2 regions of the Streptococcus sp. 27098_8_82 genome follow, and region 2 is predicted to be linked to the other one. Evidence: riboswitches for the same ligand, from Rfam matches in the RefSeq annotation. Region 2 holds a riboswitch; the other holds the start of a gene.
The links. Region 2 has a riboswitch for preQ1 ahead of O3627_RS01650 (QueT transporter family protein). Riboswitches for the same ligand answer to the same signal wherever they lie in the genome.

Region 1: another riboswitch for preQ1. It lies ahead of O3627_RS03415 (nucleoside hydrolase); the one in region 2 lies ahead of O3627_RS01650 (QueT transporter family protein).

Annotation. Positions count from the first base shown of each region.
Region 1 is NZ_JAPVYB010000002.1:13,507-29,761, forward strand. Features, by position in the region: gene O3627_RS03370 (M56 family metallopeptidase) at 1-184, opposite strand, end outside; gene O3627_RS03375 (BlaI/MecI/CopY family transcriptional regulator) at 200-577, opposite strand; gene O3627_RS03380 (DUF1304 domain-containing protein) at 693-1,049, opposite strand; gene O3627_RS03385 (FAD-containing oxidoreductase) at 1,239-2,555, shown strand; gene O3627_RS03390 (NAD(P)/FAD-dependent oxidoreductase) at 2,667-3,635, shown strand; gene whiA (DNA-binding protein WhiA) at 3,669-4,580, opposite strand; gene O3627_RS03400 (YvcK family protein) at 4,577-5,554, opposite strand; gene rapZ (RNase adapter RapZ) at 5,551-6,441, opposite strand; gene O3627_RS03410 (RidA family protein) at 6,497-6,877, opposite strand; PreQ1 riboswitch class I at 7,010-7,054, shown strand; gene O3627_RS03415 (nucleoside hydrolase) at 7,175-8,146, shown strand; gene O3627_RS03420 (ECF transporter S component) at 8,160-8,711, shown strand; gene O3627_RS03425 (hypothetical protein) at 8,800-8,961, opposite strand; gene obgE (GTPase ObgE) at 8,973-10,283, opposite strand; gene O3627_RS03435 (DUF4044 domain-containing protein) at 10,334-10,462, opposite strand; gene O3627_RS03440 (Ig-like domain-containing protein) at 10,580-12,328, opposite strand; gene glmM (phosphoglucosamine mutase) at 12,394-13,746, opposite strand; gene O3627_RS03450 (YbbR-like domain-containing protein) at 13,841-14,605, opposite strand; gene cdaA (diadenylate cyclase CdaA) at 14,593-15,441, opposite strand; gene murT (lipid II isoglutaminyl synthase subunit MurT) at 15,674-16,255, shown strand, end outside.
Region 2 is NZ_JAPVYB010000001.1:326,558-342,812, forward strand. Features, by position in the region: partial or broken gene O3627_RS01630 (hypothetical protein) at 1-720, shown strand, start outside; gene O3627_RS01635 (MarR family transcriptional regulator) at 839-1,288, shown strand; gene O3627_RS01640 (phenylalanine--tRNA ligase beta subunit-related protein) at 1,306-2,013, shown strand; gene O3627_RS01645 (GtrA family protein) at 2,084-2,524, opposite strand; PreQ1 riboswitch class II at 2,553-2,688, shown strand; gene O3627_RS01650 (QueT transporter family protein) at 2,686-3,201, shown strand; gene ligA (NAD-dependent DNA ligase LigA) at 3,307-5,265, shown strand; gene O3627_RS01660 (diacylglycerol kinase family lipid kinase) at 5,275-6,225, shown strand; gene pulA (type I pullulanase) at 6,249-8,546, shown strand; gene O3627_RS01670 (serine hydrolase) at 8,868-10,664, shown strand; gene O3627_RS01675 (serine hydrolase domain-containing protein) at 10,681-12,462, shown strand; gene O3627_RS01680 (serine hydrolase domain-containing protein) at 12,479-14,272, shown strand; gene O3627_RS01685 (alpha/beta fold hydrolase) at 14,287-15,138, shown strand; partial or broken gene O3627_RS01690 (ISL3 family transposase) at 15,239-15,937, opposite strand; gene O3627_RS01695 (LTA synthase family protein) at 16,068-16,255, opposite strand, start outside.

The DNA of each region.
Region 1 (16,255 bases), on a different contig from region 2:
TCAGGCCTGAGCCGAACTGAGGACGGAACGGAAACAGAAAACTTAGCAATATCAGAAACCAAATAAAATACTTCACTCTGACCGAAATCTTAGTCTTAAAGGCCGTAAAAAGCAGACTAAGCAAAAGCACCAAAATGGATGTCAACAAACTGGTCAGCAGAAAAGAAAGAAGGAACTGTTTCATGCTTATCCCTCCATCCTACTTTCCTTGGTTGAGCAAACTACGCAGCTCATCCAATTCATTTTCCGAAAAGGAGTTAGAAGAAAAGAGTGTTTTGACAAAACCGCCCATTGAACGGCCGCTGTGACGCTTCAAGAAATCCGAAGCCTCAACTTCCAGATACTCATCTTCTGAGATCAAGGCTGTATACTGCCTTTCACGCCCCTTACGGACACTTTCTAAAAAGCCCTTTTCAGTCAAGCGAGCCAAGACTGTCAGCAAAGTCTGGGGCTTCCAGTGATTGTCTGGTCCCAGCTTTTCCATGATACGGGCAGAGGTCGTCGGGGTAGGCAGTTGCCAAATTACCTTTAAAATAGTAAATTCCCCGTCTGGCAAACGTTTAATAGATCTTTTCATCGTTCCCACGCGCTTTCTAAATTAATGCTATTTCTAATTTTATTCTACACTTGTCTAATAAAAAAGTCAATCATTATATAAAAAAAGAGTGGGAAATCAATTTTTCTCACTCTATTTAGAAAAATAAACTAAGCAGGGTCAGCATAGCCAGCCCTCCCTGCTTGAACAGGATTTTGGGGTCACTGGTCACTGCACCGTATGCTGCCACCAAGATGATATAAACCATAAAAATTCCCAGCCAAAAAGAACTAGGCTGTACAAAGGCCGCAATCAAGACCAAAACAGCTATCAATCCGTTATAAACTCCTTGGTTTTTGAAAAGTGTATTGACCGACTGCTGCTCCAACTCCTCTTGTGACATACCGAAAACCCGAGCTGTTGCTTCAGAAGTCGTCGCAATGGTCTCCAAGTACAGGATATAGAAAAATTCCAAGGCAACTAAGCTTGCCAAAATCAGTGTAATAATAGACATTTCACCCTCCTAAAATAAATAACGAAGCTTAGTATAACACAGACTAACTGGAACTGCGAAAATCTTGCTCAAAAATGGACAGTTTGTATAAAAAGTGTGAGTAAAAATACTGAAGAAAAAAAGCGTAGCAGAAATCAGCAATTTCTGACTAGATGTGATACAATCTTTTTTGAAAAATGGAGGTAAATTATGTTAACCTATGATTTAATTGTCATCGGCTTTGGGAAGGCCGGTAAAACATTGGCAGCCAAAATGGCGGCCCAAGGAAAAAAAGTTGCTTTGATTGAGCGAAGCAAGGCTATGTACGGGGGAACCTGTATCAATATCGCCTGCATCCCAACCAAGACCCTGCTCGTCGCAGCTGAAAAAGGCCTGGCTTTCGACCAAGTCATGGCTGAAAAGAATGCTGTTACCAGCCGTCTCAACGGGAAGAACTATGCAGCAATCAGTGGTGCTGGTGTTGACATCATTGATGCGGAAGCTCATTTTCTTTCAAATAAGGTCATCGAAATCACAGCTGGCGATGAGAAAGAGGAATTGACGGCTGAAACTATTGTTATCAATACCGGTGCCGTTTCCAATGTCCTGCCAATTCCTGGACTGACTGAAACCGAGCATGTCTATGACTCAACTGGCATCCAAAATCTGAAGGAACTTCCTAAACGCTTGGGAGTTCTGGGCGGCGGTAACATCGGACTAGAATTCGCTGGACTCTACAATAAATTGGGTAGCCAGGTGACTGTGCTGGATGCTGCGCCTGTCTTTCTCCCTCGAGTTGAGCCTTCTATCGCTGCTCTAGCTAAGCAATACATGGAAGAAGACGGAATCCAACTCTTACAAAATGTACGTACCACACAGGTCAAAAATGATGGTGCTGAAGTTGTGGTTGTAACAGAGGATGGAGAGTTTCGTTTTGACGCCCTGCTCTATGCTACCGGCCGTAAGCCGAATATTGAACCACTTCACTTGGAAAATACAGATATCGAGCTGACAGAGCGCGGAGCGATTAAGGTCGATAAGCACTTGGAAACATCTGTACCTGGCGTATTTGCAGCGGGCGATGTCAATGGCGGTCTGCAGTTCACTTATATCTCATTGGATGACTTCCGTATCCTTTATAGCTATCTGGCTGGCGATGGCAGCTACACACTGGAAGACCGTAAGAACGTCCCTACCAGCATGTTCATCACACCACCTTTGGCTCAAATCGGATTGACTGAAAAGGAAGCCAAAGAGCAAGGCCTACCGATTGCAGTTAAGGAGATTCCAGTCGCAGCAATGCCTCGTGGTCATGTCAATGCTGACTTGCGTGGTGCCTTCAAGGCCGTTGTCAACACTGAAACCAAGGAAATTGTCGGGGCAACTATCTTCTCAGCTGGAGCTCAGGAAATTATCAATATCCTGACTGTAGCCATGGATAATAAGATTCCTTACACCTACTTGAGCAAGCAAATCTTCACCCACCCAACGCTGGCTGAAAACCTTAATGATTTATTTGCTATCTAATTTTAAGCCCCTAATGGGGCTTTTAAGATGCCTTTAAAACATTTACTTACATTTCAATCCCTTTTTGTGGTACAATAATGCTAGTTTATTTTAAAAAGATTGAGGAAAATTATGTCTGAACTGTATGATATTACGATTGTCGGCGGCGGTCCAGTTGGCCTATTCGCAGCTTTTTACGCTCATCTGCGCCAAGCCAAGGTTAAAATCATTGATTCCCTGCCTCAACTGGGCGGTCAGCCGGCCATTCTCTATCCAGAGAAGAAGATTCTGGATGTGCCAGGCTTTACCAATCTAAGTGGCGAAGAGTTGACACAGCGTCTGATTGAGCAACTAGAAACATTCCAGACAGAGATTTGCCTCAATGAAACGGTTCTGAATATCGTTAAATCTGGTGATGGCTTCTCTATCACGACTTCTCAAGCCCAGCATCAAACCAAAACCATCATCATCGCCATGGGAGGTGGCGCCTTCAAACCGAGAGCTTTGGAGCTAGACGATGCTGAAGCCTACAGCAACCTCCACTATCACGTTTCAAACATCAGTCAGTACGCAGGCAAAAAGGTTGTTGTTCTGGGCGGCGGTGACTCGGCTGTTGACTGGGCGCTAGCTTTTGAAAAGATTGCAGAAACCAGTCTGGTTCATCGTCGGGACAACTTCCGAGCTTTAGAGCATAGTGTGGAAGAACTCAAGGCTTCTAGTGTTGAGATTAAGACACCATTTATACCGAGCCGATTGGTTGGTGAAAATGGCAAGATAACCCACTTGGAAATCAGCCAAGTCAAAGGAGAGGAAAGTCAGCTTCTGCCTCTGGATCACCTCTTTGTCAACTACGGTTTTAAATCCTCTGTCGGCAATCTCAAAGATTGGGGCTTGGAGCTCAACCGTCACAAAATTTTGGTCAATAGCAAGCAAGAAACTTCCGTGCCAGGTATCTATGCAGCTGGTGACTGCTGCAGCTACGAGGGAAAGATTGACTTGATTGCGACTGGGTTAGGTGAGGCACCTACTGCTGTCAACAATGCCATTAACCATATCTATCCTGAGCAAAAAGTCCAACCCAAACATTCTACAAGCCTATAAAAAAACAGCTGCCGAGCTCAAGCTCAGCAGCTTTTATAATTCATCTGCGATTTTATTGATTTTTCTCAAGCGATGATTGACGCCGCTCTTAGTCAGTGGCCGGCTCAGACTATCAGCCAACTGCTGGATGGAGTAGTCTGGATGCTGGATGCGAAGCTGGGCTACCTCCTGCAGGTCTACAGGTAGACTCTCAATGCCAATATTATCACTGATTTTAGCAATATTGTTGATGGTTTTCATACTGGCTGTGACCGTGCGAGCGATGTTCGCTGTCTCCGCATTATTGGCGCGATTGAGGTCATTGCGCGCTTCCCGCATGAGCTTAAGAGACTCAAACTCAGCCATGGCTTCCATAGCCCCGATGACAATGAGAAAATCCATGATGTCTTCAGCTCTCTGCAGATAAGTGACAGCCCCCTTCTTGCGCTCGATGGTCTTGGCATCAAGCAGAAAACGACGCATCAAGGCAGCCAAGTCCTCAGCATGATCCAGATAAACGGACAGGATTTCCAGCTGGTACTTGCCTGAGTCTGGCTCCCGCATGCTGCCATTTGAGAGAAAGGCTCCCCGTAGGTAGGCTCGACTGGCTTCGTCATCAGTCAAAATAGCCTGGTCAATCCCTGCCTCGATACCAAAAAAGGAGTCAGCCAAGTGCAGGTCAGAAAGGATTTCTTCCACTTTCTGATCTAGAAATACTGTATAAACACGGTTCTTGCGCAAGTTGGTCTTCTGATGGTGGCGGATTTCTGACTTGACCTGATAAAGGTCCGACAGTAACTCATAGAGATGGCGGGCAATCTTGGCATTTTCTGTTGTGACAGACAGGGTCAAACCACTGCTGGCCAAGCCCAAACTGCCAGACATCTTGATCATGGCTGACAGCTCATTTTTATCTCTGTTTGCCAGACTCAGCAATTCTTCTTTTACTTTTACTGTAAAGCTCATTTGCGTACCTGTATAATCTGCATCAATTCGTCAACAACCAACTCACCATCATGGAACGCTCCGCCATTTTCCAAACGCAGAAAATTCGAAGAAATAACTCGCGGAACCTGCTCTTGCAACCCCTGAAAATCATGCTCCACCTGTATCAGATATTCGTCAAACTGGTTACTGTCCATATACTCATGAGGGACAGGTTCGATATTGACCAAGACTGTATCTACAAACTTCCTGCCTAAATGACGGTGCAGGACTTGGACGTGGTCGCTGTCTGAAAAATGCTCTGTTTCGCCGCGTTGGGTCATGATATTGCAGACATAGGCCACTTCTGCCTTGGTGTCTAGAAGAGCTTGGCCAATTTCCTCAATAACGAGATTAGGCAAGATAGAGGTAAATAGTGAACCTGGTCCCAGAACCACCATATCGCTTTCTAAGATGCTCTCGACTACCTTTTTACTGGCAGCAGGCTTCTGGTCATCATAGGTATTGGTCACATAGACCCGCTCAATCATTCCACTCTTGCTGGTCAGATTGCTTTCACCGACAACTTCCGTCCCATCTGCAAACACAGCATGCAGAGTTAAAGGGGTGTCACTAGAAGGGTAGATTTTGCCTGTCGTATGGAAAAACTTGGTTAGAAGCTGCATGGCATTATAAGTTGAGCCCTGCATTTCGGAAATACCGGCAATAATCAGATTGCCCAAGGGATGCCCCGCTAGAACGCCGTCTCCTTCCGCAAAGCGATACTGGAAGACCTTCTCATAAAACTTTGGCATGTCAGACATAGCTACCAAGACATTTCGCAAGTCACCTGGCGGAGTTAGCTGTTGGATGTTTTTTCGCAGCTCACCAGAACTGCCTCCATCATCTGCTACTGTGACAATGGCTGTAATCTCTACATCCTTTTTACGCAGGCTGTCTAAAATAACTGAAATTCCTGTTCCACCGCCAATGACTGTAATTCGTGGCTTTCTCATGAGCGGTTCACCGTTTCTTTCCGACGGTTTTTGTCGCGGTGGCTGGCATTGACCGGCCAATTTTTAGCCAAATCATCTGCTAAGCGCTGAGCAAAGGCTACACTGCGGTGCTGACCACCCGTACAGCCCACAGCGATAGTCAGGATAGACTTTCCTTCCTTCTGATATCCCGGCAAAATAGGCTCAATCAAGCCTAGCAAGTTCTTGTAAAATTCTTCTGACTCGGCATGGTTCATGACATAATCAAAGACATCCTTGTCCAAGCCAGTTTGATTGCGCAGTTCAGGTTTATAGTAGGGATTGGGCAGAAAGCGCACATCAAAGACCAAGTCTGCATCCAAAGGCAGACCGTATTTGAAACCAAAACTCATGACCTCAATGCGGAAACTATGCATGTCAGCCTGATTTGAAAATTGTTCAGAGATGGTCTTTCTGAGTTCCCTTGGCGTCAAATCTGTTGTGTCCACGACATTTTGGCTTAGATTCTTCAGAGGTGCTAAGAGTTCGCGCTCCAATTTAATCCCATCTAAAATCCGTCCATCAGCTGCCAACGGATGGCTGCGACGTGTTTCCTTGTAACGAGCCACTAACTCCTTATCAGCTGCATCTAGGAAAAGAATCTTGAAATCTATATTCTCATTTTGCTCTAATTCATCCAAAACGTTCTGAATTTGCAAAAAGAAGGAACGGCTGCGCATATCGACAACCAGAGCCAATTTATCATTGTCAGTGGTCCCTTCGACCAGCTGCAAGAACTTCGGCACCAGAGTTGGCGGCATATTATCAATGGTAAAATAACCTAAGTCTTCAAAGGACTGGATGGCTACGGTTTTCCCTGCCCCGCTCATTCCAGTCACAATGACAAGCTGAATTTTCTTCTCAGACATAATAATCCTTTCATCAGATAGAATCCGTCAAAGAGTGGTTTTCCCCTGCTCTTTTTTAGAGAATCTCGGCAATAACCTCAATCTCAATCTTCACATCCTTAGGCAGGCGAGCCACTGCGACTGCTGAACGAGCTGGAAATGCTTCTGTAAAGGCTGTTTTGTAAACTTCATTAAAGGCCACAAAATCATTGATATCACTCAAGAAGCAAGTAGCCTTGACCACATGGTCAAAGTCTGTTCCAGCGGCTTCCAAAATGGCTGAAACATTTTTTAGCACCTGCTGGGTCTGCTCTTCAATAGTCGTCCCAACAATTTCTCCAGTTTCAGGAGACAGGGGAATTTGCCCGCTCGCGAACAAAAGATTGCCGACAATTTTTCCTTGAACATAAGGTCCAATCGCTGCTGGTGCTTTATCTGTATGAATCGTTTTTACCATAATTATCACTTCTCCTACTTATTTTTTTCATTATACCATAAAAAGATGGGGGTGACCATGCTAGTCTTACTCCCATTGACTTTTCCCTTATTTTTATTTATGATAAAGAAATAGAGAAATCAAAAACCCGGTTTTGGACTGGTTCGAAAACTTCCCAGAATAAAAAACTAAGTGCCTTTATATTGTATTTAAAATGTCTTGCGCATAGTTTTTTTGCTGTCTCCTCGATTAGGCTGACAGTTAAGAGGTTGGGACCGATTGTCTCAACCTCATTTTTATATAGGCAAAGGAGAACTCATGAAAAGAAAAATCATTATCGACTGTGACCCTGGTATAGATGATAGTCTAGCCCTAATTTATGCCATTCAACATCCCGATTTAGAAGTTGTAGCACTGACCATCGTCGCTGGAAATGTCCCAGTGGACCTTGGTGTTGAAAATGCCTTTAAAATATTAGAAAAACTGAACCGGCTAGATATACCAGTCTATGCAGGGGCAGAAAAACCTCTAGTCCGCGATTTCGTTTCAGCTCAGGATACCCACGGTATGGATGGTTTAGGCGAGAGCGGAATCAATCGAACAAGCAATTGTCAGCCCCAGCCTCAGAAAGCCTCTGAATTTCTGGCTACCTATTTCCAGAAGGCTCAGGACACTTCCCTAATCACCTTGGGACCATTGACTAATCTAGCACTGGCTATAAAGCAAAATCCCCAAATTGGAAAACATATCAAACGCTTTGTCAGCATGGGCGGCAGCTACAAATCTCATGGCAACTGCTCACCTGTAGCCGAGTATAACTACTGGTGTGACCCACACGCCGCTCAATTTGTCTATCAAAAGTTAGGCCGAAAAATCGAGATGGTGGGACTGGATGTCACACGCGCCATCGTCCTCACCCCCAATCTATTAGAGTACATGCGTTTCCTACAGCCAGAAGTAGCTGAGTTTGTCGGCCGTATCACGCGTTTCTACTGGGACTTCCACTGGGAATATGAACACATCATCGGCTGTGTTATCAATGATCCCCTGGCTATTGCTCATTTTCTGCATGAGGACCTTTGTATGGGCTTCGACTCCTATGTTGAAGTCGTAACCGAAGGCATTGCTCTTGGACAGACTGTGGTTGATGCTTATGACTTCTATCATAAACCAGCCAATGCCTATATTGCAACTCAAGTCAGTCCCTCACTCTTCTTCCAAGACTTCTTAGCTATCCTCCTGAATCAGCCTAAGGAAACGATTGCTCAAGACCTATCATCACTTTTATGAGGAAAATTTTATCATGAAAAAATCGACACCCCTTATCCTAAGCTTCTTGTCTATCTGTATCGCTCTTAACTACGTGGGAGCTAATATTGCACTTTTTCTGAAATTACCTATCTATCTAGATACCTTTGGAACGATTCTAGCTAGCTTAACCTTAGGGCCTCTTGCTGGGGCTGGCGTTGCCTTTCTCAGCGCCCTCATTGGCTGGATGACAACCGATATCTTTTCTCTCTACTACTCGCCAGCCGCTATCATCATTGCTCTTTCAGCAGCTTGGTTTTTTAAAGAAAAAGGAAGCTTAAAGCTCAGTCTTCTCTGGAAAACCCTATTGGTAGCCCTTCCAGGTACCCTAGTAGCCTCTGCAATCACTGTCCTGCTCTTCGGAGGCATAACATCCAGCGGATCCAGCCTCATAGTCCAAGCCCTGCGGGGAATGGGAGTCAACCCCGTCCTTAGTATCGTCCTCGTCCAAATACTGACTGATTATGCAGACAAGCTTATCGTTCTAGGTGTCTGCCTAGCTACTCTCCCTCGAATAAAAGCAGTCAGTCCTAAAATCTTTGCTTAAAACAAAGATTAATTACCTTAACGAATACATCTTTAGCGCAAAAAAAAGCAGCTGAGTAGGATTATTTCCTGCTCAGCTGCTTTTTATCTTATTCCTCCTCTGCTTTCGCTAATGCTTCTCTTTCCAGACGTAGCTTGCGCTTAGGGTTGAGTTTATTAAAGAGCTCTTCTAGCTTTTCTGCATTCCAGACGTCGGCTGCAGAGACAAAGTTTCCATTTTCATCGCGAAAGGATATTGGTTTATCACCCATTGCAAGCCTCCTTAGTCAACGAATTCAAACTCAAACTTGCCGATGCGAACCAGATCGCCATCCTTGGCTCCGCGAGCCCGAAGGGCTTCATCAACTCCCATACCACGCAGCTGACGGGCAAATTTCATGACTGCTTCGTCTCGATCGAAGTTGGTCATATTAAAGAGTTTCTCAAGCTTATCACCCGACAGCACCCAAGTCGCATCATCATCACGAGAAATTTCAAAGGCTGGTGCTTCTTCGTCAAAGCCATAGTAAGCTTCTTCTTCCATTTCAGACTCATCATAGAGCAAGAACTCTGGTGTCTTATCCAGTAATTCTGCGGTCGCATCCAAGAGGGTCGCAAGTCCCTGCTTGGTCAAGCTGGAAATCGGGAAGATTTGTGGCAGCTCCGCAAATTCATCATAATTAGCCGCTAATTTCTCTTTGAATACCTTGAGATTTTCAGCACTATCTGGCATATCCATCTTGTTAGCAACAATAATCTGCGGACGCTCCATGAGACGAAGGTTGTAGGATTCCAACTCTTTATTAATGGCTAGATAGTCCTCATAAGGGTCGCGCCCCTCACTAGCTGACATATCGATGACATGTAGGATAACCCGTGTCCGCTCAATATGACGGAGAAACTGGGTTCCCAGTCCTACACCTTGACTGGCCCCTTCAATCAAACCTGGTAGATCTGCTACTGCAAAGGACTCTCCAGAGTGAGTGCGAACCATGCCTAGATTAGGCACGATGGTCGTAAAATGGTAAGCACCAATCTTAGGTTTAGCCGCTGTAATGACGCTGAGCAGAGTGGATTTTCCGACAGAAGGGAAGCCGACCAGACCAACGTCTGCTAGTACCTTGAGCTCCAGCAGAAGCTCCCGTTCTTGACCTGGTTCTCCATTCTCAGAAATCTCCGGAGCAGGATTTTTAGGCGTCGCAAAGCGGATATTTCCACGACCGCCTCGGCCACCACGCGCTACGATAAATTCTTGACCATTTTCTACCAGGTCCGTCAGCACCTTGCCCGTCTCAGCATCACGAACCGTCGTCCCCTGCGGTACACGAACAATCAAGTCCTCAGCTCCACGGCCATGCATACCCTTGGTCATACCCTTTTCACCAGACTGAGCCTTGAAGTGGCGATTATAGCGAAAATCCATCAGGGTACGAAGACCCTCGTCTACGACAAAAACAACATTGCCGCCACGACCTCCATCTCCGCCCCAAGGACCTCCATTAGGAACATATTTTTCACGGCGAAAGGCCACCATGCCATCGCCACCATTGCCAGACTTAACTTGAATCTTAGCTGTGTCTAAAAACATACTCATTTTTTCTATTCTCTTTTTCTAGTCTAAAAAAACGCCCTGAAGCGTTTGGATTAAAAGATTGCACTGAGAGCGGAAGCAAAGATAGCTCCAACTGTCACGATGAGCATGATAATCACGACCAGCATCGTCAATTTTTCAAATCCTGTTTTTTTGCGTTGTCCGTTATCTCCAAAAGCCACGATAACACCTCTATCCTTTAAAAATTACTAGGTCTATTCTAACATGATTGCTCCGTTTTTTCAAATGGAAAAGTATGTAAAAAGGCTTTAAGAGAAAACTCTTAAAACCTTTGAATCTTATCTAGTCTTCTTTTGAAGAAAGACATAGCTTCCAAAGCCAACTAAGATTGCCAAACCTGCAACTGACAGCCAAAGTGTAGTTTCTTGACCAGTCTTAGGCAGAACTTTTTTGTTGCCTCCTGCAGCACCCGGATCATTGGTACCATTGTTTGAATTGTTATTTCCATTTCCTGGATTGTCTGTTCCACCCTTTGGATTATCGGAACTGTTACCAGGGGTATTGTTACCATTACCTGGGGTATTATTCGGATTATTGTTTGGATTGTTGTTAGGGTTGTTATTTGGATTGTTTGGATTGTTGTTATTGCCAGGAGTTGGCGGCTGAACTGACTTACCTGGATCATTACCTCTATAAGTATTTGTAAAGACTGGATCCAAGTCATACTTGACAGAGCCTAAAAGCTCACCATTAACATCTGTTACAGTAACTGTCAGCTGTGCTTCCTTGTCATCATAGACGTAGTTAGAATCGTTTCCTGGGATTTCCTTGATGCTATAGCGGTAAGTACCAGCAGCACTGTAGTTTAAAGCCTTGAAGTTGATAGAGCCGTCTGCTTCATTGGTAACAGTTTGAAGCAAGTTACCACTTTCGTCAAAGAGACCAAAGGTAAACTGACCTTTTTCTAACTCTTTGTTAACAAGCTTCTTCTGAGCCTTAATCATTACGTCTTTTGCCAACAATCCGCTTCCTTTACCAGAACCATCTTCTAAGCGGACTGACTTAGTAATAGTACGCTCTGGGAAGCCTTTAGCTGTCCAAGACAAGGTGTTGTTAACCACATCACCTACTTGAACACCATCTGGTACGCGAGTAGAGTACTCGATGTACATTGGCCAGTTGTAGTTATCACCAAAGTTGATGGTAAAGCCATTAGCATCACCATTAGCATTTTGCGTAAGAACCGCCTTGTTAGTGAAGTTATCCAAAACAGGCAGAGTCAGCAAGTGCGCTTCATTGCGGATACCACCTTCTACAGGAGCATAACGAACTGCGCGCAGTGTACCTGGTACCAGTGTCAGACCGTCGCCAAAGTTGTCTGAAATCACCATGTTACGAAGCATGTCCTGTCTTGCATTCAGGATAATGCGCCATTTGACAATCTTTGGATCGCTACTGTCTTGGTAACCATATTTCATTTCATATTCACCAGCAGTTCCTTCTACCTTTTCATATTGGAAAGAAAAATCTGTCTGGCCAAATTTGAAGGAAACCGGCCCTGAATTTTGCACCTTGTCGTTATTAACTCGTACATTAAAAGTCAGGGACATTTCTTTTTGTTCGGTGTAGTTAGTAAAGTAATTACTAAACGTTACTGTAACCGTCTGACTTGCTGGATTCGCTTGAGCTTTTCCGACTACTTCTCCCTTGTGATTGACAACATCAGATACTTGGAAGTTTAAGGGAGTAATCAGGGTTAATTCCTGCGGCAGTGAGAAAGTAAGAGTGTCCCCTTCAGCGATAGTTTGAGATGACGGGAATGTGAAACTAGTTGTTACAGACAGAGTTTCATTGGTCATAACTGTTGAGTCACTTGTTAATGGCACACCATCTTTGGTAATGCTTGTTTGCCGGGTATAATCTGTTACCTCAGCAGCCTGTGTCCTAGCAGCCAAACCAAGACCTGTAACAATGGCCGTTAACAAGATTAAAATTTTAAGAATAAGTGTTTTCTTATTTTTCATCTTATACTCCTTTCGTAGCTTATTATACCAAGAGTATTGCAATTTATCAACATTTTTATTCAAAGTGTTTAAAAATTCATACGAATATAAAAAAACCAAGACATTATGTCTCAGTTTCTTTACATTTATTAGTCTATCCCAATTTCATCTCGAACAACATTAGCAATGGTATCTACATAATAATTTACTTCTTCGTCAGTCGGTGCTTCAGCCATGACCCTCAGCAGAGGTTCTGTTCCGCTCGGACGAACCAAAATCCGGCCATTGCCAGCCATTTCGGCTTCCATTCTCTCAATCACCGTCTTGATAGCAGGGACTTCCATCGCCTTATCCTTCATGCTGTTTTCCACACGGATATTGACCAGTTTCTGCGGATAGATGGTTACTTCAGCAGCTAATTCAGAAAGTTTCTTACCTGTTTCCTGCATGACCTTGGTCAATTGCACAGCTGAAAGCTGACCGTCACCTGTCGTATTGTAGTCCATGATGATAACATGCCCAGACTGCTCGCCACCTAGATTGTAGCCATTCTTGCGCATTTCCTCTACTACATAGCGGTCGCCAACTGCTGTCACAGCCTTTTGAATACCTTCACGATCCAAAGCCTTATGAAAGCCTAAGTTAGACATGACAGTCGTAACAATGGTATTCTGCGCCAGCTCGCCTTTCTCAGACAGGTACTTACCGATGATGTACATAATCTTGTCACCATCTACCAGCTCACCATTTTCATCTACTGCAATCAAGCGGTCGCTATCTCCATCAAAGGCCAGACCAATCGCTGCACCAGACTCACGAACTACTTCCTGCAAAGCTTCTGGATGCGTAGAGCCAACATTCAGATTGATATTGAGGCCATCTGGATTTTCTCCGATAATCGTCAACTGTGCGCCTAGATCCGCAAAAATCTGACGGGCACTGGTTGAAGCCGCACCGTTGGCCGTATCTAAGGCCACATGCATTCCTTCTAGTTCTAAGCCAGTTGAAACCAAATATTGTTGGTATTTGCGCAGTCCTTCTGGATAATCCACCAAGTCACCTAAACCTTCGGCGCTCGGACGTGGCAAGGTATCTTCTGCTGCGTCCAACAAAGCTTCGATTTCCAACTCACGCTCATCATCCAGCTTATAGCCGTCACCACCAAAGAATTTGATACCATTATCCAAAGCTGGATTGTGGCTGGCAGAAATCATGACTCCGGCGCTGGCTTTCTCTGACTTGACCAAATAAGCTACACCAGGCGTTGCAATGACACCCAATTTATAGACATGAATCCCAACGGACAAAAGTCCTGCAACCAAGGCGCTTTCCAACATTTCTCCTGAAATTCGAGTATCCCGGCCAACAAAGACCCGAGGCACTTCACTTTCGTGCTGGCTCAGAACATAACCACCAAAGCGGCCAAGTTTAAAGGCCAATTCCGGCGTTAATTCTACATTTGCTTCTCCGCGAACACCATCGGTTCCAAAGTATTTACCCATTATAAATAGTTTCCTTTCATAAGACCTGGATGTAAGGATATAGGCTGCAAGCAAGGCAGGCCAACTTCATCCAAGTTTATTTTCAAAATTTTATTTAGTTTTTATTTGATGAGCTCGTATTTGAGCTACTGTTAGAGGAAGACGAGCCTGAGCTGTCTGCTGTTTTAGTGTTGACACGCATAGTCGTTTCAAATGGTGTCACCACGCTTGGCATGACATTTCCCTGACCATCAACAGCCTGCAGCGGTGCTGTTCCGCTGTAGTTGCCGGTGATAATGACATTGGTCGGAAGAATAGCTACGACAGACTCAATCTTAGATAGGGTCTCCTCGTCACTTGTTACAGTAGCTTCCTTATTTTCCAAGGTCACACCACTGATAGACACATTTTCAGCCACTTGGCTGTCTGTGATGAGGTAGCGGACCTCAACCTTCTTGCTGGCTTTTTTACCAATCTTAACCGAAATCTTCTGCGGGGTGACTGTAGCAGTCAGACCGCTCGGTAGGTTTTCCACTTTCAGAGGGATTTCGACTGTGCCTTCTGTAGCCTTGGAAAGATCAGCTACAACTCGAAATTTCCGAGTACTTTCCTGCATTTCACTGGCTAGATTGACACGGTTGGAGCCTGTCAGGGCGACGGAAACTTCAGAAGTAAAGCCGCTGATAAAGTAATTCTCGCTGTCATATTTGATGTCAATTGGCACATTGGAAACCGTATTGGTATAAGTTTCAGATGTGACCTGTCGAACTCCAGTATTGTTTTGATAACTGCTAGAGGTTGCATAGACAAACAGCACTAGGGCAAAGAAAAACGAAGAGATGATATAAAGAATTTTTTTACGTTTTTTCATTTCTTCCATCCTCCCATGAAGCGTTTTTTCAAACCTGCTGGCTTGTCCTGCTCTGATAAGAAGACCTTTCTCAGCTCTATCTCAAACTCATCCAAAGTCAGATCATGCTTGAAAATTCCATTGTGCGTAGTGGAAATCCCACCTGTTTCTTCTGAAACAACAAAAGTAAACGCATCGGATACTTCAGACAGGCCAATAGCTGCGCGGTGCCGGGTTCCAAACTCCTTAGAGATGCCGCTGCTTTCTGTCAGAGGCAGGTAGGCACAGGAAGCCGCAATCTTATTGTTTTTTATGATGACAGCTCCATCATGCAATGGCGTATTGGGGATGAAAATATTGATTAGTAGCTCTCCGGATACATCTGCATCCAAGGGAATCCCTGTCGCAATATATTCCTGCAAGGTACGGGTTCCCTGAATGGCCACCAAAGCCCCGATTTTCCGCGGACTCATATAGGCAACAGACTTGACAAAGGCCTGAATCATTTTTTCTTCGTTACTGATGGGCGTCGCAGAAAAAATATCTGTTGCTCGACCCAGCTTTTCTAATCCTGCCCGAATCTCAGGCGAGAAAATCACCACGGCCGCAATGACCCCGTAAGTGATGACCTGATTGATCAACCAAGAAATGGTGGTCAAGCCGATGATATTGGCAAAAAACTGTGCCAAGATAAAGAAGAGCACCCCGCGGACCAGAATCATAATCTTGGTACCAGCAATGGCCTTGATTAGATAATATAGAATCCATGCGACGATAGCGACGTCAATAATATTAATTACAATCCTCCAAGGGTCCGAAAACAAACTGGCCCAATATTGGAGATTGGTTAGTTGTTGAAAATTCATACTTAGACTTCCTACTCCTCTACAAGCAAAGTCAAACAGCTGTAGCAACAAATCGAACTTATTAAATCTAGTCACAGCCTGATTTTATCTTGTAATTAGAGTTCACTCAATTAACTTCTCTCTTTTTATTTTACAGTGGGTCTTAATGCTTAAAGACTTACCAACCCATTATATCACGTTTGTCAATATTTTTCTGTAACCTTCTTTACTTTTTTATGATAAAATATTTCTTATGAAGATAAATACAGCCTTGGGCCTCTTGGCAGGCAAGTCCTCCCACTTTGTTCTCAGCAAAATGGGGCGTGGATCGACTCTGCCGGGGAAAGTTGCCCTGACATTTGATAAAAATATTTTGCAAAACCTAGCAAAGAACTATGAGGTCGTGGTTATTACCGGAACCAATGGTAAAACTTTAACTACAGCTCTGACAGTGGGTATTCTCAAGGAAGCCTTCGGAGAAGTGGTGACTAATCCCAGCGGTGCCAATATGATTACTGGGATTACGACAACATTCCTGACAGCTAAAAAAGGCAAATCTGGTAAGAAAATCGCTGTGCTGGAAATCGATGAAGCCAGCCTATCTCGGATTTGTGATTATATCAAGCCTAGTCTCTTCGTCTTTACCAATATTTTCCGCGACCAGATGGACCGCTATGGTGAGATCTACACGACCTACCAGATGATTCTGGATGCTGCAGCTAAAGTGCCTGAAGCAACCGTACTGATGAATGGTGACAGCCCCCTCTTTAACTCGGTCAGTCTGAAGAATCCTGTCCACTACTATGGATTTGATACCGAGAAAGGACAGGCTCAG
Region 2 (16,255 bases):
CTCCGGATATTTCGTCAATAGTTACATGAAGCTCAAAGCTAATCCCAATCTATTGAATAAAGATGAATTTAATCGAAATATTCCTCAAAAAGGGGAATATTGGAAGTTGGCAGTCTACAAATTCCAGAATAAAAAATTAAAAAAGAGAGAATTTGATGTTTTTGAGATGGTTCGTAACTATGACCCTGATTTGATTCCGTTAAAAATAGATTCGAATATTATAGCGGACTCAAACACTCAAAAGTATTATGCAGTAATCTATTTAAGACAGAAGTCAACTGATAAAGAAAAGGCATATTGTATTAATCTAGATGAAGGGAGAATTGTTTCAGATAAGGGAATTAATCCATATAGAGATCTTCCTAATGGTTTTACAACCGCCACTAATTTTGCTGAACGTATGAAAAAAAAGGTGTTGGACTTCATATAACATGGATGTCTCTGGAAAGATCCTATTCAGAAAAACAATTTGAGAATTCACTTCTATCAAGTAAATATCCCCAAGTATATAAGATTATGCATGAAAAAGATGCTTGTATTGCTTTCTTAAATAGAGAAACCGATGTTGAGTTAGTAAAAAACGTAACCGAACTCTTCTTTCCGCCTGGAACGAATGTATTTGAGAATGTGACTATCCCAGCTAAATATTCATTAGATGGGCAGGAACATGTCATTAATTCAGCGGAAGAATTACAAAAATACTATAAGGAAGAAAACTAGAAAAAGATATTTTTGCCAAATTTAAAGAGGATTTTCTTCTTTTTCTTTTCGGTTAATTTTATTGCATTTGCAACAAAATGTGTTATAATAGTTTCAAATAAAAATCAAAGGAGGGGATATGTCAGTATTGCGGGAAATTGGGATTATCGCCCGAGCTTTGGATTCCATTGCTAATATTGAGTTCCGTGACATAGAGCTAGCACGAGGTCAATATCTTTATCTGGTCCGAATCGCGGAGAATCCGGGAATTATCCAAGAGGAGCTGTCGGAGCTGCTCAAGGTGGATCGCTCAACGGTTGCCCGATCTGTTAAGAAGCTAGAGGCCAAGGGCTTGGTCCAGCAGAAGGCAGCCAAAGACAACAAGAAGAACAAGGAATGGTTTGTGACGGAAAAAGGGGAAAAACTCTATCCTTTTATCCTAGCTGAGAATGCCTATTCTGAAGAGGCATCCCTGCAGGGCTTTTCTCAGGCGGAAGTTCAAGCCTTGGAGAAAATGCTGGTACGAGTGCGTGCAAACATCACAGGTGACTGGGAAGCCGTCAAAAAAGGACAAAAAAGAAACTATTAAGATTAAAGAGGTGCATCATGAAAGTTACAGTTGAACATGAATTTTGGCAAGTATTTCCGGAAGCTCAGATTAGTATTTTAGTGGTCAAGGGGCTGGATAATAGTGTGGATGAAAGTAAGGATCCATATTTCAAATCCCTGCTGGATAAGGGAGCAAAACGAGCTGAAGACTTTATCCCAGATGAGAACTTCACTCAGAATGAAGTCATTCAGGAGTGGCGGCAGGCTTTCAGCCAATTCAAGACCAAGAAAGGAGCGCGTTCCTCTATCGAAGCTCTGCTCAAGCGGGTTAGTCAGGGGCGTGAATTTCATCCAATCAATCCTTTGGTCGATATCTACAACAGTGTCTCGCTGTCTTATGCGGTTCCATGTGGCGGTGAGGATTTGGATAAGATTGTCGGAGGTCTTCATCTAGGAAAAGCCAAGGGTTGGGAAGCCTTTTTCCCGCTAGGCGCCGAGAGTGACGCACCGGCACTGCCAGAAGAAATCATCTACTATGATGAAGAGGGGGCTGTCTGCCGCTGTCTTAACTGGCGAGAAGCCCAGCGAACCATGCTGACGGAAGAGACCAAGGATGCCATCTTGGTCATTGAGGCCATCAATGAAGAGCAGGCAGTGCGTGCTCAAGCAGCCATGACAGAACTCCAGACTCTGATTGAGGACTATTTTGGTGTCAAAGGTGAAATCACTCATCTGACTCTTGATAACCCAAGCTTGGAAATCTGAGAATAAAAAAATCTGGATCAGAATTATCTGGTCCAGATTTGATATTTTAAGGTTGAAGTATCATAGTCAATTAGTTTTTCTTGTTTTCAAAGATAAAGACTTTACTGAAAACATAGTTGAGAACAATAATAAGTACTTGAGAAAAAAGTGACTCAATAGAGTTGATAAGATTGCGGTCATTATTGACAAATTGCCCGATAATATTAGGATAAGTATCCACTAATAATTTTGCAAGAACGATGTCTAGCAAAAGAGTGCCAGAACGCGCCAGAGCAAATTTAAAAAGTCGCTTTTGCCAACCTTTGCGTTGCTGCTTAAAGACAATGGTATCATTTGTGATAAAGGCAAAAAGAACTGCTGTGATATTAGCAGTAATGGTGGCAAATAATGTTTGTCCCGTAAGAGCGAAAATAAGGAGACGAGTAGTCATATAAACAAGTGTTGCTGCCGCACCAAAGAAGAGATAGGACAGAACCTCATTGTCAAAGAATTTTTTGATTAAAGTTTTCATAAAGATAGTCTATCATATTTCTAGGATTTATGCTATACTAGTTGGGTTGCCAAATCTGTGGGGAATCATCTAATGATGCTCCTCTCATATGACGCAACCCTTGGCGCTTAGCTTCTTTCGTCAAGCATATTACACGCGGTAAAGCCGCTAAAGGAGAAAACATGAAACAAGAAAAACTGAGAGTTCGTGATTTGGCTCAGATTGCCATTGTTGCTGCCATTTATGTAGCTCTTACGATTACTCCGCCTTTAAATGCCATTAGCTATGGTGCATACCAGTTCAGAATTTCTGAAATGATGAACTTTATGGCCTTTTATAATCGGAAATATATCATGGGTGTGACCATTGGCTGTATGATTGCCAATCTCTATAGTTTTGGAATCATTGATGTCTTTGTCGGTGGTGGGTCCACTTTAGTCTTCCTGTCACTAGGTGTCTACCTTTTCAGTCGCTATAAGAATCAATATCTGATTAAAGGCTTGATTCGTTTGGATCATTTCTATTTTGCAGTATTCTTTTCTATTTCGATGGTGACCATTGCTGCAGAATTACATTTCTTGCAAGGCCTGCCATTCTTCCTGACTTGGTTTACAACGGCCATTGGAGAATTTGCTTCCTTGATTGTTGGAGCTATTCTTATTAACCAGATTGCAAAAAGTATTGATTTGACAAAATAAGACAGCAGAGAGCGGAATTTCCGCTCTTTTTGTATCCCTTTCTTTTTTAGGAAGAATTCGGAACAAATAGAGGAAGATTTTGTGTATTTGTGATAAAATAGAAGTATGAAAGAAAGAATGTCAGAATTAGTAGAATTGCTCAACCGATATGCCCATGAGTATTATACGGCAGACAGGCCAAGTGTATCGGATAGCGAGTATGACAGACTCTATCGTGAGTTAGCGGAGTTAGAAGAAAAGTACCCAACCGATATCCTGCCTGACAGTCCGACGCATCGGGTGGGAGGGAAGATTTTAGAAGGATTTGAAAAATATCCACACCAGTATCCTCTCTTTAGTTTGCAGGATGCTTTTTCACGTGAAGAATTAATAGCCTTTGACCAGCGAGTTCGTAAGGAGTTTCCACAAGTCTCTTATCTTTGTGAGCTCAAGATTGACGGGCTCTCTATTTCCCTGACCTATGAAAAGGGAATCTTGGTAGCAGGAGCGACTCGGGGGGATGGCTCTGTTGGTGAAAATATCACTGAAAATCTCAAGCGGGTCAAGGATATTCCCCTGACCTTGAAAGAACCGCTAGACATTACGGTTCGCGGAGAGTGCTACATGCCCAAGGCTTCCTTTGATGCGGTCAATCAGCTGCGGCAGGAGAATGGTGAGCCTGAGTTTGCCAATCCCCGCAATGCGGCAGCAGGAACCTTGCGGCAGTTGGATACAGCAGTTGTGGCTAAGCGCAATCTAGCGACTTTCCTATACCAAGAAGCCAGTCCTACTCAGGTTGGCAGCCAAGAAGAGGTCTTAAACAAGCTGGCAGATTTGGACTTCTCAGTCAATCCTACTCATATTCTGGCGGACTCTATTGAATCAGTTTGGGAGTTTATCGAAAAGATCGCTGAGGAGCGGGATAGCCTGCCTTATGAAATTGACGGTATTGTCATCAAGGTTAATGACTTGGCGGTGCAAGAGGAGCTTGGCTTTACTGTCAAGGCACCCAAGTGGGCTATCGCCTATAAGTTTCCAGCTGAGGAAAAGGAAGCCCAGCTTCTATCTGTTGACTGGACAGTGGGTCGGACGGGAGTTGTGACTCCGACAGCTAATCTGACGCCTGTCCAGCTAGCGGGAACGACAGTTAGCCGAGCGACCTTGCACAATGTGGACTACATTGCCGAGAAGGATATTCGTCAGAAAGACACAGTTATCGTCTATAAAGCAGGAGATATTATTCCAGCTGTCTTGCGAGTGGTCGAGTCCAAGCGGGTGTCAGAAGAGGCTTTGGAAGTGCCAAGCCATTGTCCAAGCTGCGAGAGTGAGCTAGTGCACTTTGAAGATGAAGTCGCTCTTCGCTGCATTAACCCGCTCTGTCCAGCCCAGATTAAGGAGGGCTTGATTCACTTTGCCAGCCGGGATGCCATGAACATTACTGGTCTTGGTCCAGCAGTAGTAGAGAAGCTCTTTGCTCAAAATCTAGTCAAGGATGTGGCTGGAATCTATCGGCTGACGGTGGAAAATTTACTAGAACTAGAGAACTTTAAGGAAAAATCAGCAAATAAATTGTATACTGCTATTCAAGCTTCCAAGGAAAACTCGGCTGAACGTCTCTTGTTCGGCTTGGGGATTCGCCATGTGGGAAGCAAGGCCAGTCGGATTTTGCTGGAGAAATTCCATGATATTCCTAAGCTATCTCAGGCCAGCCAAGAAGAGATTGCGGCTATTGACAGCCTTGGAACTGTGATTGCCCAAAGCCTGCATACCTATTTTGAGCAGGAAGGCTCTCAGATTCTTTTGGCGGAGCTGCAAGAAGCAGGTGTAAATCTGGACTATCTGGGGCAAAAGGCAGCAGCAGATGCAGCCCTATCAGGTATGACGGTTGTCTTGACTGGTAAATTACAAAAATTGACCCGCAATCAAGCCAAGGAAAAATTGCAGAGTCTGGGTGCCAATGTTTCCGGATCTGTTTCTAAAAAAACGGATCTGGTAGTAGCTGGCGCAGATGCCGGTAGCAAGCTGGCCAAGGCTCAGGAGTTGGGAATTGAAATTCGGGATGAAGATTGGCTTGATAGCTTATGAGGCTGAAGTATGAAGGATAAGATTAAACGAGCACGATTGATTTATAACCCGACTTCGGGACAGGAAATTATTAAGAAAAATATAGCGGAAGTTCTGGATGTTTTGGAGGATGTGGGCTATGAAACCAGCGCCTACCAGACCACTCCAGCGCCTCTTTCTGCTCAAAAAGAAGCTGAAAGAGCAGCAAAAGCAGGATTTGATTTGATTATTGCGGCAGGCGGCGACGGTACCATCAATGAGGTAGTTAATGGCGTGGCGAATCTGGATGAACGGCCTAAACTGGCCTTTATTCCAACTGGCACAACCAACGATTATGCGCGTGCTCTGAAGATTCCCATGGGAGATCCGGTAGCGGCAGCCCGCATTATTGAAAAGAACCAGACCATAAAGATGGATATTGGCCGGGCCTATGGGAACAAGTATTTTATCAATATTGCAGCAGCTGGAACCTTAACAGAGCTGACTTATAGCGTACCTAGCGAGGTCAAATCCCGCCTAGGCTACTTTGCCTATGTCGCAGAAGGAGCAAAAAAGCTCCCTCGCTCTAAGTTCCGCAAGGTCCGTATCAAGCACGATCACGGTGTCTTTGAAGGGAAGATTTCGCTGATGTTTGCGGCTCTGACCAACTCTATTGGTGGTTTTGAAAAGCTAGCGCCAGATACTAAATTAGACGACGGGAATTTTACCTTGATTTTGGTCAAGACAGCCAATCTCTTTGATATGCTGAGCCTGATGATGCAGGCTATCAATGGTGGTCAACACGTAGGGGACATCAATGTAGAATACCTCAAAACAAGCAAGCTGCAGCTAGAAATTTTAGACAAAAAAGGTCCATTTATGCTGAATTTGGATGGAGAATACGGCGGTGATACGCCTGTTGAACTGGAAGTGCTGCACGGACATTTGGAATTTTTTGCCAATATTGATGAAATCAGTCAGACGGCCCTTTCAATAGAATAATTATAGATGAGAGATGAAAGAACATGCTAGACTATAAAGTCTTAGTCCATTACCACAATCCTACTGGAGATTATTTCTCCTATGATATGTGGCAGTGGCAAATAAACCAATGGGGAAAGGAAGCAGCCTTTTCCAAACTTGATTATTTTGGTATTCAGGGAGAATTATCATTTGAGACTTGGGAGCCCTTAAATCACGCTCATGTGATTATCAAACGTTCAGACTGGTCTAGCCAGTCCTGTGACTATCATATTGATTTGTTGCCTCCTCATCTGGTGACGGAGATTTGGTTGATTGAGGGAGATGCTCAGGTTTATTATTCCCTGCAGTCTGCAACGACCAGTCACCAGTATTCACGCCGGCGGCCGCATAACTTTGATATGGCCCTGAGAACAGACTACTTTGATGAATGCTGGGGCTATCAAGGCTGGTTGGGACATCGTCAGACGGACGGTGCACATACTTTTAAAGTTTGGGCACCGACAGCTAGGAAGGTAGAGCTGGTAGTGTATGAATCAGCTGACAATCAAGCTCCTGTTTATAAAATCTTCCCAATGCAAAAAGGAGAACGATATTCTCACGACCATAAGGAAAATACCATTGGTGTCTGGTCAGCTGAAATAGCTGAAGACTTGACCGGCAAAACTTATCACTATCATGTTAGCTTTGAATACCGCAATTTCTATACTCGTGATCCCTATACTGTTGCGACCAGTCCAGATGGCAAGCGCTCAGCGATTCTTGGAGCAGATGAGACAGAAGTAGCTGGTTTTCAAGTTCGGCAGGGCAAAGAAGCTCTCTGGCGTTTGGACAATCCAAATCAGGCAGTGATTTATGAGATGCATATTCGGGATTTGACCAAATCGGAGACTTCAGGCGTGGACAGTCAGCTGCGCGGGACTTTCCTGGGGGCCTGTCAAACAGGCACTACCAATCATCTAGGGCAAAAAACAGGCTTTGACTATATCAGCGATTTAGGCGTTAATGTTGTCCAACTTCAGCCTGTCTCTGACCGTCACAAGAACTACGATGAAAATGGAGAGCTAATCTACAACTGGGGCTATGACCCGCAGAACTATCATGCTCCGGAGACTAGCTTTTCCAGCAATCCTGCCGACCCAGCGCAGGCCATTCGCGATTTGAAAACAATGATTCAGGCCTACCATGATGCGGGGATTTCTGTGACACTGGATGTTGTTTACAATCACATCTACTCAACCTATGATTCTGCTTTCCAAGCTACGATACCGGATTATTACTATCGGATGAATCCTAACGGCTCTTTCCAAAACGGAACTGGTGTGGGGAGTGAGACAGCTAGCGAGCACGAGATGTTCCGCAAGTTTATGATTGACTCTCTGCTGTACTGGGTAGAGGAGTTCAATGTGGATGGCTTCCGCTTTGACCTGATGGGCATTCATGATGTGGAAACGATGAATGCCATCCGTCAAGCTATGGATAAGGTGGATCCGAGAATCCTGCTCTATGGAGAAGGTTGGGATATGGGAACGGGCCTGATGCCAGAAGACAAGGCCAAGAAAGACAATGCCTACCAGCTTCCACGGATTGGATTTTTCAATGATACAGAGCGGGATGCGGTCAAAGGAGCAGAAGTTTACGGCGGCATCAAGGCTGGTTTTGTCAGTGGTCAGGCGACGGAGGATATCGTCGCTAAGGCTATCCTTGGCAGCAGTGAGCTAGGCAGCTATCTCAGTCCTGATCAAGTCCTTAACTACGTGGAGGCACACGATAATTTCAACCTGCATGATTTGCTTGCGGAGCTGCATCCTGACGATGATGTTCTGACTCGCACTAAGCGGATTGAGCTGGCAACGGCCATGAACCTGCTCATGCAAGGCATGGCTTTCATGGAGGTTGGACAGGAATTTTCTCGTACCAAGCTAGTGGCGACTGGAGAAGACGGTCAAGTTCTTCACAGTGATCGCGAAAGGGCTATGAACAGCTACAATGCGCCAGATGCAGTCAATCAGGTGAATTGGAATCTATTGCAGGACCATCGGGAGAGCATTGATTTTATCAAGGACATCATTCGCCTCAAGACAAGCTGCAAGGCCTTTTCTTATCAGACCTATGAAGATATTTATAAGCATGTCTTTGTTCAATCAGCAGAGCAGGGCAGTGGCTTAATTATTTTTGAGATTAAGGATGACAAGCATTACCAAGTTATTTTTAATGCCAGCGGCCTGCCCTATTATCTGCCTAATGCAGATAAGCTGCGTCTCATAGTGGGCAATAGCCGTCATAAGAAGCCTTTCTATGTTGAAAATCTGACGGTTTCTGTTTTTGAAGTTATTCAATAAGTTATTAGCTACATGAAAAGTGGCTCTTTGTCAACTGTAGTGGGTTGGTGAAAAGTTATAATCTGGAGAGGACTAAATCAGTCCTCTCCTTTTTGATATTCAAAGCGATGAGGATTCTAGTTTTAAAATTGTCAAAGTTCCGAAATCCAAAAGCATTTCGCTCATTCCTACAGCGGTTTTACCCACTACAGAAATTATAGAGCTACTTTTTCTACCACTTACTTAGGAAATCTTACCACTTACCGAAAAGGGGTAGATTTGCTATTGTCCATTTGTTAGGATAAGGGTGCAAAGGGGAAAATACATCTTAAGGAGGATATCATGAAACCATCATTTTTGAAAAACGCTGTGGCGTTAGTAAGCTGTGGCTTGCTCGCTTTTGGAGCAGCGCAAGTTCGAGCTGACCAGCAAAAATTGCCGTCGGGCACGCCTTATGACCAAATCGGTCAGAAAATTGAAAATTTCCACAAGGAACACGAAAAAACCAGCGCGGGACTGGCGGCAGCAGTCTTTGATAAGGACGGCCAAACCATTTACCAAAAGAACTTTGGCTATATGGACAAGGAAAAGAAGCTGGCTGTGGACGACAACTCGGTTTTTGAGTGGGGCTCTGCCACCAAATTGACCGTCTGGCTCAGCGTCATGCAGCTCTGGGAAGAAGGAAAAATTGACCTAAAAACAGATATAAAAGAGTATTTGCCCAAGGATTTCCTGAAACACCTCAAATACGACAAGCCCATTACCATGCTGGATCTGATGAACCACCAAGCGGGTTTTGATGAAACGCCGCTGAACACAGGAACAGGCAAGAGCTTGGAAGAATTACTAAAAAGCCAGCCCGCTCAAACTTATGAGCCAGGGACGGTGACATCCTATTCCAATTACAGTACAGCTCTAGCAGGCTATATCGTGGAGCGCATCAGCGGACAGGACTTTGCGGATTATGTCCACGAGCATATTTTCCAGCCTTTGGGCATGAACCATACCGCTCTCTTACCTGATTTGTCGGACAATACCTATGTCCGAGACAAGCGGCAGGGCGAGAAAACCTATGATACAAATGGAAACTTATATCTAGATAAATTGCTTCCCGCAGATATTTATCCAGCGGGACAGGCGACAGGGACTTTTGCCGATTTCAAACGGTTCGCGCAAGCTCTTTTGAGAAAGGAAAAGCTCTTTAAGCGCCCAGAAACCTGGAATGAACTGTATCAGACAACTTCTACATTCTCAGATAAAGCAGTCGCTAAGAACGCTCACGGCTTTTGGGTGACAGAGTATGAGACAGGGGCGATTTTAGGACACGGCGGCTATTCTTTTGCCGGTTTTTCCACCCTGATTTCGCTAGATTTCAAATCGGGTATTGGCATGGTTACTATGGTAAATCAGAGAGAAGAAGCCACCTATTCTTTTGGTCTACCCGATTTGGTCTTTGGTAAGAAAAAGCAAGCCCCTAGCCAGTCTCAAAAAGACTTTCAAGAGGGCATGTATCGAACTTCTCGCTCCATTCAGCAAGGCCCGACCTCTATTTCGCGCCTTGCCCCCGCTTATACCTTTTATGTGAAAGATGTGATAAAAGACGGTCATTTATTAGTCAGCAACTATTGGCTTTTGCAACAGCGCCAAGGCCGAACAGAAGTTGAAACAACCTATAATAATTTAGAAAAGCTCTCGCTTTGGGAGGTGATAAAGGATTATGGCTCTGTCGCTCTGCTGGGACTGGCATCGGTTTATGCCGTACTTGTTCTTCTGTTAGCTGCTTTGAGCAAGATATATCGCTCACTTTTTGGAAAAGAAAGCAAAAGACCGACTCCAAGAAGTTGGAAAATTTGGCATTATGGCACTTGCGGACTGATTTTGGTTAGCCTAGTCAATCTAGCAGGTCTCGTCATAGTTGCCGTTTCGGGCAAGTACATGCCCGATTATCGCTGGCAAGCCATTCTCTTTGCCCTGCTTGCACTGATTTTCTTAGTCAATGCTGGGTTGCCAATCTTTCTGCGTTCAAAATTCCAAGTGAGCAAGGGTCGAAAAATCTTGACCTACTTGACCAGCAGCGCTTCACTTATCGTCGTTCTCAATATCCTTTATTGGAGCCTTTACCAGTGGTGGGCACTTTAATAGAAAGGTAAGTATCATGAAAACATCATTTTTTAAACATTGCTTAACTGTGCTGACTTGCGGCTTGCTCGCTCTGGGAGCTGGTCACGCTTACGCTGACCAGCAGAAGTTGCCGTCAGGCACGCCTTACGACCAAATTGGTCAGAAAATTGAGGATTACTACAAGGAACACGAAAAAACCAGTGCGGGACTGGCGACATCTGTTTTTGACAAGGACGGACAAACCATTTACCAAAATAATTTTGGCTATGTAGACAAGGAAAAAAAGTTGGCGGTGGATGACAACTCAGTTTTCGAGTGGGGCTCTGCCACCAAGTTGACCGTCTGGGTCAGCGTCATGCAGCTTTGGGAAGAAGGCAAGATTGACCTTAAAACAGATATAAAAGAGTATCTGCCCAAGGATTTTCTCAAAGGCAAGCTCACATACGACAAGCCAATCACCATGCTGGATCTGATGAACCACCAAGCAGGCTTTGGAGACACGGGGCTTGCCAAGGGAACTAGTAAGAACTTGGGAGATACGCTCAAAAAAGTACATATCTATCAAGCCTATGAGCCGGGAACAGTGACAGCCTACTCTAACTTTGGGACGGCTCTGGCAGGATATATCGTCGAGCGGATTAGCAGACAATCTTATGCTGACTATGTCCACGAGCATATCTTTGAACCTTTAGATATGAGGCACACCGCTCTCTTACCCGATTTATCAGATAATCCCTATGTAGTAGAAAAACGTAAGGAAGTCAAAGGTTACACTAGAGACGGTCGGTTGATTGGCGAAGCTCCATATCTAATAGAAATGTACCCTGCTGGGCGAGCAACAGGAACCTTGGAAGATTTCAAGGCATTCGCTCAGGCACTCCTGCAAAAGAAGACACTTTTTAAGCGTTCAGAGACTTGGGACACCCTTTATACAGCAACCTCTAACTATCCTGATAGCGATCTTCCTACCAATGCTCATGGTTTTTGGAGTGACCTTTATCAAGACCAAGTTATCCTCGGGCACGGTGGTAATACAGCTGGTTTTTCATCAAGTTTGACCTTAGACTTAAAATCAGGTATCGCTGCTGTCATTTTAACGAACCAACTGGGCGAGAAAAATTATGTTGAGAAAATTCCCGAGCTGGTCTATGGGCAAAAGAAAGATGTTCCCAACAAAAAGAAAGAAGAACTCAAACCCGGCTTTTATCGTGACGCTAGTCAATTCTTTGGGCCTTTATCCATTGCGCGACTAAATATGGCGACCTTCTATATTGATAAAAATAGTGAAAATCGATTTTACTGGAGCTTGGAGAAAGTCGGTAAGCGAGAATTTATCAAGCGCCCAGTTTCTGATTACTTTAAACTATCTAACTGGGAAGTTGCCAAAGAATTCGGCAGTGTCATCCTATGGGGGTTAGCAATCTTCTATGCTCTTCTTAGTTTGGTATCTGCTTTACTGGTCAAGCTCTACCGGCTCCTTGCCAAGCGGACAAACCGCAAACCTGTGACACTTGCTTGGTCGCTCTGGCATTATCTGACTTGCGGACTTGTTTTGTCCACTGTACTCATAACCATTCTCATCGTGCAATATAATATGAACATCAGCGGCTCGCCAAATAACAGTGCTTGGCTCTATGTCATCTTTGCAATAACGGGTCTGCTGCTTCTTGCTAGTTCTGTTTTGCCAATTCTTCTGCGTTCAAAATTCCAAGTCAGCAAAGGCAGAAAAATCTTGACCTACTTGACCAGCAGCGCTTCACTTATCGTCGTTCTCAATATCCTTTATTGGGGCCTGTACCAATGGTGGGCACTTTAATAGAAAGGTAAGTATCATGAAAACATCATTTTTGAAGAGCACTGTGGCGCTGCTGACTTGCGGCTTGCTCGCTTTTGGAGTAGCGCAAGTTCGAGCCGATGAGCAAAAATTGCCGTCGGGGACATCTTACGACCAAATCGGACAGAAGATTGAGGATTATTATCAGAAAAACGAGAAAACCAGCGCAGGACTGGCAACATCTATTTTTGACAAGGACGGTCAAACCATTTACCAAAATAATTTTGGCTATGTAGACAAGGAAAAAAAGTGGGCGGTGGATGACAACTCAGTTTTCGAGTGGGGCTCTGTAACGAAATTAACCGTCTGGGTCAGCGTCATGCAGCTCTGGGAAGAGGGGAAAATTGACCTAAAAACCGACATCAAAGAGTATCTGCCCAAGGATTTTCTCAAAAGCAAGCTCAAATTTGACAAACCCATTACCATGCTTGACCTCATGAACCACCAAGCAGGCTTCGCAGATGTTGACTTGGCCAAAAATGAAGACAAAGACCTAGCCCATACGCTACAAAAGGCGCCGATTATTCAAGCCTATGAGCCGGGGACAATAACTGCTTATTCCAATTTTGGAACGGTGCTTGCTGGCTACATCGTCGAGCGGATTAGCGGACAATCTTACGCTGACTATGTGCACGAGCATATTTTTCAGCCCTTAGGTATGAAGCACACCGCTATTTTGCCCGATTTTTCGGATAATGACTATGTGGTCGAAAAACGCAAGGAAATCAAGGGCTACACCTCAGACGGTCAGCTGATTGGCGAGGCAAACAAGCCTAATCCTTACTATCCGAGCGGGCGAGCAACAGGAACTTTGAAAGACTTTAAGACCTTTGCCCAAGCACTCCTGCAAAAGAAGACACTTTTTAGGCGCGCGGAAACTTGGGACACCCTTTATACGGCGACTTCGACTTTTCCTGATAGCAAACTCCCAATCAATGCTCACGGATTTTGGAGTGACCTTTATCAAGACCGCGTTATCCTCGGTCACGGTGGTAATACGGCTGGCTTTTCATCCATATTAACTTTGGATTTCAAATCAGGTATCGCTACCGTCATTTTAACCAATCAACAATACGAAAGTAACTATCTTAAAAAAATTCCTGAGCTGATTTATGGAAACAAGGCAACTACTTCAGAGAAGATAAAAGCAGAGTTTAAACCGGGCGTTTATCGCTCAAGTCGCGTTTTCACCAATGCCTTATCAATCACGCGCATTGCTCCGCCAATAACTAACTATCTTGAGAAAAATAGTAAATTTGTCACTCAAAAATACTGGGAATTGGAGAAAAACGGCAAGCAAGAACTGCTGAAATTGCCTATCGCAGACTACCTTAAACTTTCCACATGGGATGTAGTCAAGGATTACGGCAGTCTCGTCTTGTGGTGCCTCGCTGCTTTCTATGCCCTCCTCATCCCTGTATCTGCTTTACTGGTCAAACTCTATCGGCTTCTTTTCAAGCGGAAAAATCACAAACTTACACCGCTTGCTTGGTCGCTCTGGCAATACCTGACTTGCGGGTTCATTCTATCTACCATGCTCCTGCTTTACTTCTTTATCCAAAGCGTCCTGAGTCTACATTCCTCACCAAACAGCCGTGTTTGGCTTTCTATGGGCTTTGCAGCTGTGGGAGTTAGCCTCCTGGTTAGCCTTATTGCCTCATTCTTCCTGCGCTCAACCTTCCAAGTGAGCAAGGGTCGAAAAATCTTGACCTACTTGACCAGCAGCGCTTCGCTTATTACAATACTCAATCTCCTCTACTGGTCTCTTTATCAGTGGTGGACGCTCTATTAAAAGAAAGGAAAGCTATGACCCATTCTCAAAAAATCGAAACGATGATCCGAAATGGCTCCGACCAGCTCTACACCATCTGCTACCCCAATCCCGACAAAGAAACGATTATCTTGCTACACGGTGGACCGGGAACGCCTGATGACTTCAAGCTCTTTATCCCTAAGCTCGAAAAAGATTATCAACTGATTGTCTTTCACCAGCGGGGAACGAGAAAATCGCCCTGCCTGAGTGGCGACTACAGCATGGAAGCCTACATTGCGGACATCAACACGATTGCCGACCACTTCAATGTAGATAAATTTCACCTTTTGGGACATTCCTGGGGCGGATTGTACGCGCAAATCTACGCCAGCAAAATCCCTGAGCGGGTTCTTAGTCTCTTTCTTTCCTCTCCGGGAACAGGCACGAGCAAGCAGTGGCAGCAAATGGAAAAAGAGATGATGAATTACAATAAAAATCACTGCACGACTATCGAATGGCTAAAAATGGGAATCTATTCTCTGCTCGGCAATCTTGGTAGTTCCAAGGCTTCGCAAGCTCTCTTTCGCCAAGTTGTCCGTAATTACAATGCCGACTATCCAGCCTTTCATGATGTGAAACTAGACATGAGCAATGTTTCAGTCCAAGCAGGCAATCAGACAAGAAAGGAAATTATGGCCTATCCTCTCTTGCCCCGACTAGAAGATCCTGCTTTTCCTATTACCGTGACTTTCGGTGACAATGATATTTTTGGTGCTAGCATGCACTTTGTCATCAGCCGCTATCCCAGCGCTCAGGTGTTCACCATTAAAAACAGCGGCCACTTCCCATTTCTCCACAATCCAGAAGACTACTTTGCTATCTTGCACCAGCATTTTCAACCTTAGCATGAACCTCTAAAGTTTTCCAACTTTAGAGGTTTTCACTTATCTGCAACTTATCCCTCTTTTTCGGGCTCTTTGTCAACTGTAGTGGGTTGATGAAAAGTTATAATCTGGAGAGGACTAAATCAGTCCTCTCCTTTTTGATGTTCAAAGCGATGAGGATTCTAGTTTGAAAATTGTCAAAGTTCCGAAAGCCGAAAGCGTTTCGCTTGATGACTTTGATGAGGTTGTTAGTAGCTTCTAGTTTTGCATTTGAGTAGGGCGGTTCCAGTGCGTTCAGGATCTTATCCTTGTTTTTCAAGAAGGTCTTAAAAACAGTTTGAAAAATAGGATTTACATAAGAAATGGTATCTTCAATGAGACTAAAGAAATGGTCAGCCTGTTTCTCTTGAAAATGAAACAGAAAGAGTTGGTAGAGTTTATAGTGTTCTCGGAGTTCTTGAGAGCAAAAGAGAAGTTTTTCTAGAATCTCTCCGCTGGTCAAGTGCATGCGAAAAGTTGGACGATAAAAACGTTTATGGCTGAGTTTACGGCTATCCTGTTGAATGAGTTTCCAGTAGCGTTTGAGTGCCTTATATTTGTGCGATTTTTTATCCAACTGATTCATGATTTGGATGCGAAGGCGGTTCATAGCCCGGCTGAGATGTTGTACAATGTGAAAACGATCCAGAACGATTTTAGCGTTTGGAAATAGTTTTCTGGCAATATCGTAGTAGGGACTAAACATGTCCATGGTAATGATTTTGACTTGGTTTCGGACCTGTCTGGAATAGCGCAGAAAGTGATTGCGAATCGTTGCTTTTCATTATAGGACTTATGGGACTTTTTTTCTACAACAAATAGGCTCCATCATTCCTACAGCGGTTTTACCCACTACAGAAATTATAGAGCCTGAAAAGCCTTAAGTCCATTGGACTTAAGGCTCTTGCTATCTACGGATTGGCTGTGGAACTAGAGCTGGAAGAGCTCGAGTCTTCTTGACTGCTGTCTTCGTCGCTACTGCTAGTTTGGAACTGCTCTGGATGCAGTGCACGATAGCTTGGCGAATTAAAGAGGTCCACAGTGGAGACATTGCCTCGCTTAGAGTAAAGACTGGTTGATTGGCCGCCTTTTTCCTTTT